4 regions of the Pseudomonas sp. FG13 genome follow, and region 4 is predicted to be linked to each of the others. Evidence: predicted binding sites of a transcription regulator. Region 4 holds the regulator's gene; each other region holds the start of a gene.
What was found. The regulator FliA, encoded in region 4, starts transcription of late flagellar genes. The targets are predictions, from matches to a motif close to CTAAAGTTTNNNNNNNNNNNGCCGNTAA.
Positions count from the first base shown of each region.

Region 1: ACODTO_RS29395 (methyl-accepting chemotaxis protein) is a predicted target of FliA. The motif match lies at 1,342-1,369, and genes of this name have one in related genera.
Region 2: ACODTO_RS21620 (methyl-accepting chemotaxis protein) is a predicted target of FliA. The motif match lies at 2,173-2,200, and genes of this name have one in related genera.
Region 3: ACODTO_RS27205 (methyl-accepting chemotaxis protein) is a predicted target of FliA. The motif match lies at 1,730-1,757, and genes of this name have one in related genera.

Region 1 covers NZ_JBMDKO010000096.1:849-3,947, forward strand. Annotated here, with positions in the region: gene ACODTO_RS29395 (methyl-accepting chemotaxis protein) at 1-1,303, opposite strand, end outside; gene ACODTO_RS29400 (TonB-dependent siderophore receptor) at 1,616-3,099, shown strand, end outside.
Region 2 covers NZ_JBMDKO010000032.1:39,941-43,039, reverse strand. Annotated here, with positions in the region: gene ACODTO_RS21625 (SRPBCC family protein) at 1-27, shown strand, start outside; gene ACODTO_RS21620 (methyl-accepting chemotaxis protein) at 184-2,064, opposite strand; gene ACODTO_RS21615 (fatty acid desaturase) at 2,358-3,099, opposite strand, start outside.
Region 3 covers NZ_JBMDKO010000061.1:22,959-26,057, reverse strand. Annotated here, with positions in the region: gene ACODTO_RS27205 (methyl-accepting chemotaxis protein) at 1-1,686, opposite strand, end outside; gene ACODTO_RS27200 (16S rRNA (uracil(1498)-N(3))-methyltransferase) at 1,787-2,494, opposite strand; gene tatC (twin-arginine translocase subunit TatC) at 2,491-3,099, opposite strand, start outside.
Region 4 covers NZ_JBMDKO010000004.1:84,480-87,578, forward strand. Annotated here, with positions in the region: gene flhF (flagellar biosynthesis GTPase FlhF) at 1-33, shown strand, start outside; gene fleN (flagellar synthesis regulator FleN) at 149-979, shown strand; gene fliA (RNA polymerase sigma factor FliA) at 976-1,719, shown strand; gene ACODTO_RS05600 (chemotaxis response regulator CheY) at 1,886-2,257, shown strand; gene ACODTO_RS05605 (protein phosphatase CheZ) at 2,276-3,064, shown strand; gene ACODTO_RS05610 (chemotaxis protein CheA) at 3,089-3,099, shown strand, end outside.

The sequences.
Region 1 (3,099 bases), on a different contig from region 4:
TGGCGGCATCCAGCTTGCCGTGGCCGAGCACGAACCGGCCCAGCAACGCTTGCACCCGTTCAGCAACACCGGAGAGGTCACGAGTGGCGGTCGCCGAATGTTGCATGCGCTGGTCGATCGACTGGCTGTCGGCGTGGATCTGGGTGACCCGTTCGTTGATGCCGGTGTTGGCATCGGCGAACTGCTGGATATGATCGGCGATGTCGGCCAGCTTGCCGTTGGTGGATTCGAAATCAACGATCATGCTCTCGAAATGGCCGGAGGCACGTTCAACGACTTTTTGGGTTTCCCGGGCGCTGTGGCTGATCTGGGTGGTCTGTTCGTGGGTGGAACCGACTTCTTCGAGCATGGCGTCGATGTTGCGTGAGATGTCGTCCGTGGCCCGGCTGACGTTCTGCGCCAGGGTTCGCACTTCATCAGCCACCACGGCGAAACCCCGGCCGCTCTCGCCGGCACGGGCAGCTTCGATGGCGGCGTTGAGGGCCAGCAGGTTGGTCTGGGCAGAGATCTGCTGGATCAGCCCGACGATGGACTTGATGCTCGAAGAACGTTGGTTCAAGGCCCCCACCAGGGTGGCGAATTCATTGAGGCTGCCGGCGATTTCGCCGATGTTGCCGGTCACTTCCAGCAGCTCGGCATAGGAATCGCGGGCCATGCTCAGGTTCTGCGCGGTGGTGCTGGAGATGCCCTGGGTCTGGCGCGAGACTTCTTCGATACGGTCCACGGCGGAGTTGCTCTGCTCCATCACTTCCTTGGCGAAGCGTGCCTGGTGGGTGGCGCTGTCGCTGGAGTCGCTGATGTTCTTGAGCGAGCGCGCCGACTCCACGGCGATGTGCACGGTGAGCGCCTGGACGTTGCTGATGATTTCACGCTGCTTGGCCAGGAAACGGTTGCAGGTGCTGGCCAGTACGCGGATTTCGTCATGGGTCACCAACGGCAGGTCCCTGGACAGGTCGCCTTCGCCGTTGGCGATCTCCTCCAGCGCCCGGGTCATGGCGGTGACGGGGCGTACGATGAGATGGCGAAAGTACCAGACCATGAAGCTGATCATGCCCAGCGTCAGGAGCGCACCGAACAGCAGGGCCTGGGTCAGGCTGTCGAGCCGGCCCTCGATCTGCCCCAGCAGGGCGGCGTCGAGCTGCGCGTTGCGCAACTGCGCGACGATGTCGGTACGGGCGCTAAGGGCCACCCAGTACAACAACCCGCTGACGATGACCAGCAGGAAAAGGCTTGAGAGTTTCTTGGTGAGCGTATCGAAAAATTGCATTTCGATGGACTCGTACAAAGCCTTCAACGTCTGCATGCCATAGCTCCTGGGCAAAAAAACCTCTCAATGGAATACATTCGACCGCGAGGGCCAAAGCTTTAGCGAGTTAGGGCGTTTTGATATCGCTTTGGCCACCTCGTGTGTTTGATGTGCGGAGGATTTGTGGGAGCGAGCCTGCTCGCGATGAAGGTCTCCCATCCAGGCAGGCGGTGACTGATACACCGCTATCGCGAGCAGGCTCGCTCCCACAGGGGGCGGGCGTGGTTATGAGGTCCATAGAAAGTATTTACTGGGAATCATTCTCAAAGTATATTCGCTCGCATTAACGTTCCCTGTGAGTGCCGCGTCTTGAATCGTTCCACCCCTCCCGCGAATCGCAACGTCTTCATCAAGTGTGTATTGCCGACTTTGTCCTGCTGTTTCATCGCAAGCCCGCTGTGGGCCCAGGACGTACTCGAACTGCCCACCACGGACATCCAGGGCAGCCGCATCACTCAAGATGAGGGCTACACGGCGTCGCAGGCCAGCACGGCGAGCAAAAGCGACGTACCGATCAAGGAAGAGGCACAATCGATCAATGTGGTGACCCAGCAAACGCTGGACGATTATCAGGTGCGCTCGCTGGACGACGCGATGAAGTTCGTCAGCGGCGTCAGCCAGGGCAATACCTTGGGCGGTTCGCGAGACTCGCTGATCAAGCGTGGTTTCGGCACCAACGACGATGGCTCGATCCTGCGCGACGGCGTGCGTTCGAACCTGGGGCACAACTTCAGCGCCACCACCGAGCGGGTCGAAGTGCTCAAGGGCCCGGCCTCGATGCTGTACGGCGCGCTGGAGCCTGGCGGTCTGATCAACGTCATCAGCAAAAAGCCCGAATACACCCAAAGCACCACGTTAAGCGGCTCGGCCTATAGCGAAGGCGGCGGCACCATGGCGGTGGACACCACCGGGCCGCTGGGCGATACCAGGCTGGCGTATCGGCTGATTGCCGAGCGTGGTCATGAAGATTACTGGCGCAACTACGGCGTGAATGAAAGTACGCTGGTTGCGCCGTCCCTGGCCTGGACCGGTGAGCGGGCTTCGTTGAACCTGAGCTATGAGTACAACGAATATTCCAACCCGTTCGACCGTGGGACGGTGTTCACCGATGGGCATCCGGCGGATATCGATTATGACAAGCGCCTCGACGAGCGCTGGGCCAAGAGCGTGGGGATTCGCGAGACGGCGACGGCACGTTTCGAGTATGAGCTGAGCGAGGCGTGGAAGACTCGCGTGACTTATGGCTGGAACAATGATCGGTACAGTCTTTCGATTGCGCAGCCCAATACGTTGACAGGCAATACGTTGCGTCGGGCAGCCAACGGTGCCCATTACGATGATGAAACCCGTTATGCGAGTTGGGATTTCATCGGCAAACAAGAGCTGCTTGGTCAGCGTCACGATCTGTTGATCGGTGCTGATAACCAGGTATCCGATCAGTATCGCGGGAAGACCTACCGCAACGCGGTACGCGGTGGTTTCGATATCACTTCACCGGTCTATGGCAACTTGCCCGAGCCTAGCCTGGTCAGTGCCGCCCAAAGCGATTTGCGCAACGAATTGACTTCCAGCTCCCTGTACTTGAAGGACAACTGGCACCTCGATGACCGTTGGATCCTGGTCTTTGGGGGGCGCTACCAACATTACGACCAGTACGGCGATCAAGGACTGGGCAACAGTTACAGAGTGAATCGCGATGACAACGGCGATGCCTTCGTGCCGTTCCTTGGCCTTGTCTACAAAGCCACCGACACGTTGTCGCTGTACGGTAACTACAGCCGCTCGTTCAAGCC
Region 2 (3,099 bases), on a different contig from region 4:
GGGAATGTGCGGAAGATGTTCGCCTAGGTAATGCCACTGTGGGAGCGAGCCTGCTCGCGATAGCGCTGGGTCAGCTAGCGATGATGTCGACTGTGCCGCCGTCATCGCGAGCAGGCTCGCTCCCACACTGGTTCCTGACTAACCGCAATATACGAACCCACCCCCCGCTCCCACAGGACTGGGTCAGATCTTGAAGCTGTCCACCAACTGCTTCAGTCGATTGGCCTGTTGGGACAAGGCATCGCAGTCCTTCAGGGTTTCATTGAGGTTGGCCACGCTTTGCTGGTTCAGCAGGTTGATATGGCTGACGTCCATGTTGAGGGTTTCCACCACGGCGGTCTGTTCTTCGGTCGCGGCGGCCACCGACTGGTTCATGCCATCGATTTCACCGATACGCTGCGTCACGCTGACCAGCCGCAGACCGGCCTGGTTGGCAACTTCCACACTCTCTTCGCTGGAAACCTGGCTGGCGTTCATCGTCGTGACCGCTTCACGGGAGCCGACCTGAAGCGAGGTGATCATCTTGTGGATTTCTTCCGCCGATTCCTGGGTACGGTGCGCCAGGTTGCGTACTTCATCGGCCACCACCGCAAAACCACGCCCCGCCTCACCGGCACGGGCCGCTTCGATGGCGGCGTTCAAGGCCAGCAGGTTGGTTTGCTGGGAAATGCCCTTGATCACGTCCAGGATGTGCCCGATGTTGTCGGTGCTGGCGTTCAGGGTTTCGATCTGGGTGCACGAAAGGCTGATTTTCTGCGACAGCTCGGTCATGGCCTGAATGGTTTTTTCCACCACCTGACGACCGTCATCGGCCTGTTCGCTGGCACCACTGGCCTGTTGCGAGGCGTCGGCGGCATTGCGGGCGATTTCCTGGGTCGCAGCGCCCAACTGGTTGATAGCCGCCGCCACGCTGTTGGTGCGGGCGCTCTGTTCATCCGAACCGACGAGCGAAGCGTTGGACGACGTCATCACGCGCTGCGACAGGTCGTGCACCTGGCGGGTGGCGGAAGACACTTCGGAAATCGAGGCGTGGATCCGCTCAACGAACTGGTTGAACGAGCCCCCCAATACCGCGAACTCGTCCTTGCCTTGTACGGCCAGACGCCGGGTCAGGTCGCCTTCGCCCTGGGCAATGTCGTGCATGGCACGGCCCATGGTGGTCAACGGACGCATCAGTACCTGAATCAGCAGGCTCAGCAGCAACGCGATGGCCGCGACCGCGACGAACATTGCAATCAGCGCTGAGGTACGGAACTGGCTCAGCGGCGCATAGGCCTTGGCCTTGTCGATCGACAGGCCAATGTACCACTCGGCGCCCGGCAGGCCGGTCACCGGGGTGAACGACAGAATACGATCCTGCCCGTTCAACTCAACGTCCTGGATACCTTTGCCAATGCGCACAGGCGTGCCTGGATAGATGTCCTTGAGGTTCTTCATTACCTGGTCCTTGTCCGGGCTGACGATCACCTGACCGTCACCGCTGACCAGGAAGGCATGGCCGATGCCACCGAAGTCCACCGAGTTGATGATTTTCACCAGGGTATCGAGGCTCAGGTCGCCGCCCACCACACCCAGCAATTCGCCGCTTTTCTTCACCGGCAGGGCAATGGTCACCACCAGCCCGCCGACGGCGGCCGAATAAGGCGGAGTCAGCATGGTTTTATCGGCGGTCACCGCCTGTTTGTACCAAGGGCGCTGGCGCGGGTCGTAGCCGTCGGGCATTTTTGCGTCGGGGCGCTGGGTGAAGACACCGTTGGCCTGGCCCACGTAGGTGAACTGGAAATTCGATGTCAGCGCCGGCTGGTCCACCAGCCCCGCCAGATCGGCGGTAGCCCCCTGGTGTGCGATGTTCTGCGCCAGGTTTTCCAGTACCAGGATGCGACCGCTCATCCAGTTCTGGACGCTGCTGGCCGTCAGGTCACCAGATTGTTCGATAGAGGACTCAAGGCTGCGGCCGATGGTGTTGCGCTGCAAATAATCGTTGTAGAGGGTGAACAGGGCAAAAGCCAGAACTACCACACCAGAGGCGGCTAGAAGGATTTTATGGCTGAATTTCAAATTCATCGAAGAGGCTTCTTATGCAGGGAGTGGGGGTGCATTCCGGTTGCAACGTTCACATGCCAGCGCGGGCAGGACTTGTGGTCTGCTCCACTTTGGTGCACGCATATCAGTCTTTCGGCAAGCCCCGGGAAAAAATTAGGTTTTTTTGGGATGGCCCGACGAGAGGATGAGCGTAGTCGTTATGCACCCGCTCGCCAGGGCTGCTGCATGGCCAACGGGCGCGACCTCAGTGGCAAAGGGAATTGCTCCCTCGCCACGGACTATGGGTCTATCGACGACGTGTGAAAAAAGCCTCCTCAACCCTGAACAGCACTCACCGCTTCCTGCCTCGGTTTATCCTCGCCTACAAACCGGTTCGCCCGGCCAAAGGTGCCGAAGTCATTGAACCGCACACCCATCTCGCGCATCACCTTATGTGCCACCGGCACCGTCAGCTGACGGACGTAGAACGGCTCCTTCACCGCAAAATGATGGATCCCGTGGCTGCTGCCGAAGTTGAAGCAGAACGCCTGCAACGGCCATAGCCACCACGGGTTGAGCACCTGGGTTTGCTGGATGACATTGCCAGGTTCGACGTCGCCGTAGTAATGCATGTTGGAACTGATGAAGTGCAGGCAAAAGGTGCGCAACACGTTTGGACCGATGATCACCACCGCCGCGATATCGATCACGTGCATCATCGCCAGGGTGTCCGCCGACCAGTCAATCGATGCACCCAACAGGCTCGCGACGCCATTGGCCCCATGGAAACCGAGAAACACGTACCAGGCCCCCCAGTGCAGCAGTGCCAGCGGGAAATACACCTTCAGCGTGCGTTTGAGGATGTTGCGCTTGTGCGCCCAGGTCCTGGCCCGCAGCAGACGGATGAGGGCCGACATCACGTTGTCACCGACCATCAGCAACCGCGCCAGCCCCCACGGCTCGCCGTTGGTGATGGCCCGTTCTTCCAGGTCGGCCTCGGTGCCGGACATCTTGTGGTGATTGAGGTGCAGGTGACGGCGGATCCACGGGTTGATAGTGCTCGGCCGCGCCAGCCAC
Region 3 (3,099 bases), on a different contig from region 4:
CGAACCGCCGGCCCGTCGGGTCAGCTCGACGCTGCTGTCGGTCAGGCTACGGCTGTTGTCCATGATGGTCGCGACCTGTTCGGTGCCGTTTTGCAGACCGACGATCAGCTCCTCGATTTCTTCGGTGGACTTCTGGGTGCGTTGGGCCAGGCTGCGGACTTCGTCGGCGACCACGGCGAACCCACGCCCGGCTTCACCGGCGCGGGCAGCCTCGATGGCGGCGTTGAGGGCCAGCAGGTTGGTCTGCTGGGCGACAGACTTGATCACGTCCAGAACGCTGCCGATCTTGTCGCTCTCGCGCTTCAAGTCCCCCATGGCGGCGGTGGAGTTACCCACTTCCCGTGCCAGGCGCTCGATCTGAGCGATGGCTTCACCGACCACTTTGTCCCCTTCGCGGGCCTGTTGATCCGCGGCGACGGCGGCTTCGGAGGCTTCCTCGGCGTTGCGTGCCACTTCCTGCACCGTGGCGGTCATTTCATGCATGGCGGTAGCCACCTGATCGGTCTCGACCTTCTGGCTGTTGACCCCGGCGCTGGTCTGTTCGGTCACGGCGGAAAGCTGTTCGGCGGCGCTGGCGATCTGGGTGACCCCCTCGCTGATGCCACCGATCAATTGCCGCAGGCTCACGGTCATGCTTTGCATGGCGCGTTGCAGCTGGCCCATTTCGTCACGACGCTCAGAGGTCAGGTTGTGGCTCAGGTCGCCTGCGGCCACCCGTTGGGCGACCTGAAGGGTCTGGCCCAGCGGAACGACGATCTGCCGGGTGATGAGCAAGGCGGCGATGACGCCGAACAACAGGGCCAGTGCGGCAGCGGCGATCAGGACGGTCTTGGCCTGGGCAACGTCGTGGTCACGCACGGCTGTCTGGGACACGGTCAGTTTCTGGCTGGAGTCGATCAGCACCTGGCCTTGCTCAGTCATGCGCTGAAGGGCGGCACCGTTCTCGATCTGCGAATCCCGGAACTGCGCGACCGCCGCGCGATACAGATTGAACGAATCGTTGGCCTGTTGCAGGTTGGCAGCATGTTCCTGGGGCAATTGGTCCGGCAGGCGTGCGAGCAGCTTGAGCACGGTGTCGATGGCCTCAAGGGCCGGTTGCTGGGCTTCGCTCTTGCCGCTGTAGGTGTAGCCGCGCACTTGGTAACGCGCTTGCTGGACCGCTTTGCTCAGGGTCACCACGCTGTTGAATTGGGTGACGTCGCCGCCTTGCAGCAGTGATTTTTCCACCTCGGCGACGCGGGCCACGGCGTTGTCGGCACTGGCGCCGAGTTTACTGCGGGCATCTTCGCGGTTGACGGTGGCGCGGGTCATTTCGGCGAAAGCGCTTTTGTACTCGGCCACGGCGGCCAATTGCTTATCGATCATGGCCACATCGGCCGGTTGTTCGATCAACTGGCGAGCGGTCTTCAGCCCGGCGTCAAGCTTGACCAGCAGGTCGTTGACGAGCTGTGGCCCTTTCTCGCCCCGGGTGGCGTTGTAGTCGATGCTGGCCAGGTTCAAGTCTTTGCTCAAGTCGTTCAGGCTGGCAATGAATCCCAGCTTGTCGCCCCGGCTGATGACATTGCCCAAGCCGGACCAACCGGTGAAGGCGATCATCAAGGTGAGAAACAGCACCAGGCCGAAGCCGAAGCCGAGTTTGCGATTGACGCTTACGTTTCCCAGACTCTGGGCAAGCCACCGGAACATGCTGATACTCCCTTGAGGGACCAAATTGGTTTTATGGGGACGTATATCGGCGGCTTGGGCGAAATCTGTAGGGATTTGTCGAGATTTTGCGGCGAGGGGATCAGAACAGTCGGGCGAGCAATGCCGTCACCGCGGTCTCGACCCGCAGGATTCGTTCGCCAAGTTGCACCGGCTGCAGGCCGGCCTTGCCCAGCAGGTCGATCTCGTAAGGAATCCAACCGCCTTCGGGGCCAATCGCCAGCGTGACCGGTTCCGTCAGTGCCCGGGGGCAGGGCGGGTGGTCACCAGGATGGCCCACCAGGCCCAGGGTGCCATTGACGATGGCCGGCAGGCGATCTTCAACGAAGGGCTTGAAGCGCTTTTCGATGATGATCTCCGGTAGCACACTGTCCCGGGCCTGCTCCAGGCCAAGGATCAATTGTTCGCGGATGGCCTCGGGCTCGAGGAACGGCGTCTGCCAGAAGCTCTTCTCGACGCGATAGCTGTTGATCAGCACCACGCGCGGCACGCCCATGGTGGCAATGGTCTGGAACACCCGCCGGAGCATCTTCGGACGCGGCAGGGCCAGCACCAGTGTCAATGGCAGCTTCGCCGGCGGTGGCTGGTCGAGGGTCACTTGCAGTTCGGCTTCGCGGGCTTCCAGGCGCAGCACCTGGGCGGAGCCCATCGACCCGCCGATGCGTCCGACCCGCAGGCTGTCGCCGACAGCGCTGCGGTGGACTTCCTGCATGTGGGTCAGGCGGCGATCGCTCAGGACGACCCGGTCAGGACCAACGAAATCGGCCTCTTCGAGCAGCAGCAGGTTCACGGTTGGGTCGCAGGCGGCTGGTCGTTATGATCGTCGGCCGTTTCAGCTTCCGGCTCTTCGCTACGTTTACGCACCAGACCGCCGAACAGCACGCCGATCTCGAACAGCAACCACATCGGTACTGCCAGCAAGGTCTGGGAGAAAATGTCCGGCGGGGTCAGGATCATGCCGACCACGAAGCAGCCGATGATCACGTACGGACGGATCTTCTTCAGGTACGTAACGTCGACCACGCCGATCCACACCAGCAACACCACCGCCACGGGTATTTCGAACGCCACGCCGAAGGCGAAGAACAGCGTCATGACGAAATCCAGGTAACTGGTGATGTCGGTCATCATCTCCACGCCGGCCGGAGTGGCGGCGGCGAAGAACTTGAAGATCAGCGGGAACACCAGGAAATAGGCGAACGCCATGCCGGTGTAGAACAGCAGGATACTGGACACCAGCAGCGGCACGGCGATGCGCTTTTCATGCTTGTACAGGCCGGGGGCGATGAAGCCCCAGATCTGGTGCAGGATCACCGGGATCGCCAGGAACAGCGAGACCATCATCGTCAGCTTCAACGGTGTCAGGAACGGCGACGACACGTCGGTGGCGATCAT
Region 4 (3,099 bases):
ATCTACCACAGCCCGACCAAGCAGGTTGGCTGAGGTAATCATGAATATTTTTTGTACCTACATCGATGGTCTGCCAGGCAATGTTCCGTATGTGAACGCGCAGCCAGTAATGTGGCCTCCGTCTAAGTAAGACAGGTAAAGAACGAACATGGGCAGCATGCATCCCGTACAGGTGATCGCGGTGACCGGCGGCAAAGGTGGCGTCGGCAAGACTAACGTGTCAGTGAACTTGTCCCTGGCTCTGGCAGAGCTTGGCCGACGGGTCATGCTGCTGGACGCCGACCTGGGCCTGGCGAACGTGGACGTGCTGCTGGGGCTCACACCCAAACGCACGCTGGCGGACGTGATCGAAGGCCGCTGCGAACTGCGTGATGTGTTGTTGCAGGGGCCGGGCGGGATTCGTATCGTGCCGGCCGCCTCCGGCACCCAGAGCATGGTTCATCTGACCCCGGCTCAGCACGCCGGTCTCATCCAGGCATTCAGCGACATTGGCGACAACCTCGATGTGCTGGTGATCGACACGGCGGCGGGTATCGGTGATTCGGTCGTCAGCTTCGTGCGTGCCGCCCAGGAAGTGCTGCTGGTGGTCTGCGACGAGCCCACCTCCATCACCGACGCCTATGCCCTGATCAAGCTCTTGAACCGTGACTACGGCATGAACCGCTTCCGCGTCCTGGCCAACATGGCCCAGAGCCCGCAGGAAGGGCGCAACCTGTTCGCCAAATTGACCAAGGTCACCGATCGCTTCCTGGACGTTGCCCTGCAATACGTCGGCGCCGTGCCGTACGACGAGAGCGTGCGCAAGGCTGTCCAGAAGCAACGTGCCGTCTATGAAGCTTTCCCCCGTTCCAAATGCGCGCTGGCATTCAAGGCGATCGCCCAGAAGGTCGATACCTGGCCATTGCCGGCCAACCCTCGTGGGCATCTGGAGTTTTTCGTCGAGCGTCTCGTGCAACAAACAGCAGGGCCCGTGTTATGACAGCCAGCGGTTACAACCACCTCTACAAAAAATCGGCACGGGACGCCCAGTACGAGTTGATCGAGCGTTACGCGCCCCTGGTCAAGCGCATCGCCTATCACTTGCTGGCGCGGTTGCCGGCCAGTGTCCAGGTTGAAGACCTGATCCAGGCGGGCATGATCGGCCTGCTCGAAGTGGCGAACAAATACGACGCGAGCAAGGGCGCCAGTTTCGAGACGTACGCCGGCATTCGCATTCGTGGCGCGATGCTCGACGAAGTCCGCAAGGGCGACTGGGCACCCCGTTCGGTGCACCGTAATACCCGCATGGTCAGTGACGCCATTCGCGCTATCGAAGCGAAAACCGGGCGAGACGCTAAAGATCATGAGGTTGCGGCCGAACTCCAGTTGAGTCTCGATGATTATTACGGGATTTTGAACGATACCTTGGGCAGCCGCCTGTTCAGTTTCGACGACCTGTTACAGGACGGCGATCATGAAGGGCTGCACGAGGATGGCGCGAGTACTCACATGGAGCCTGCGCGTGATCTGGAAGACGAACGTTTCCAGAGCGCGCTGGCCGATGCGATTGCCAATTTGCCGGAGCGTGAGCGACTGGTCTTGGCGCTGTACTACGACGAAGAGCTGAACCTCAAGGAAATCGGTGAAGTCCTGGGGGTCAGCGAATCGCGGGTCAGTCAGTTACACAGCCAGTGCGCCGCCCGTTTGCGGGGGCGTTTGGGGGAGTGGCGAGCGCGCTGACAATCGGTGCGGGGAGGTTGCGAGCAGGGTTTGCGTGGCACGTGTTGCGCAGTCTCGATCCGTTGTGTCCCGGGCCGTTGTCGAATGCTGTACCGGATTGATTGAAATGGCGCGTTCAGGTGCTGCACGCGTTTAAGACTGCTTGGAGGTCGAATTGGACAAGAACATGAAAATCCTCATTGTTGATGACTTTTCAACGATGCGGCGGATCATAAAAAACCTGTTGCGTGACCTTGGGTTCACCAACACGGTCGAGGCCGACGATGGCACTACTGCCATCCCGGTTCTCAACAGCGGGAGCATCGACTTTCTGGTGACTGACTGGAACATGCCTGGCATGACCGGTATCGATTTGCTGCGCCATGTGCGCGCCGATGAAAAACTCAAGCACCTCCCGGTGCTGATGGTCACCGCCGAAGCCAAGCGCGAGCAGATCATCGAAGCGGCCCAAGCCGGCGTGAACGGCTATGTGGTCAAACCCTTCACGGCCCAGGCGTTGAAAGAAAAGATCGAAAAGATCTTCGAACGCATCGGTTAACGGCGCCACGGGGGAGCTATGGAGAATAACGAAGCTTCAATGGGCGATTTCGAATCGACCCTTAAAAAACATGCCCGCGAACTGGTCGAAAGCCTTGAAAAAGGTCGTTTCGGCGATGCAGTCCAGATGATCCACGAGCTCAATCAGACCCGGGATCGTGGTCTGTACCAGGAAGTCGGCAAGCTCACCCGTGAATTGCACAGCGCGATCGTCAATTTCCAGATCGATCCGAACATGCCTCAGGCCGAAGAGGTCTCGCAGATTACTGATGCGACCGAGCGGCTGTCTTACGTGGTCAAGCTGACCGAGGCCGCCGCCAATCGCACCATGGATCTGGTGGAAAGCGCGACGCCGCTGGTCAATGGCCTGGGCGACGAAGCCCAGGCCTTGAGCGCCGACTGGGGCCGTTTCATGCGTCGTGAGGTCGGGGCGGAAGAATTCCGGGACCTGGCTCGTCGGGTTGACGGTTTTCTGACACGCAGCAGCGCCGATAACCGCGCGGTCGCAAGCAACCTCAACGATATTCTGCTGGCTCAGGACTATCAGGACCTGACCGGGCAGGTGATCAAGCGCGTCACCCAATTGGTTACCGAAGTCGAAAGCAATCTGCTCAAACTGGTGTTGATGGCCAGCCAGGTCGACCGCTTTGCGGGCATCGAACACGACCGTGAGGCGATGCTTGCTGAAAAAGATCCACAAAAACATCTCTCTCAGGGTGAAGGTCCGCAAATTCATGCCGATAAAAGAGAAGACGTTATGTCCGGTCAGGACGATGTGGACGATTTGCTGTCCAGCCTTGGATTTTAGCCCTGTTTTAGGAGCACCCCATTAATGAGCTTCGG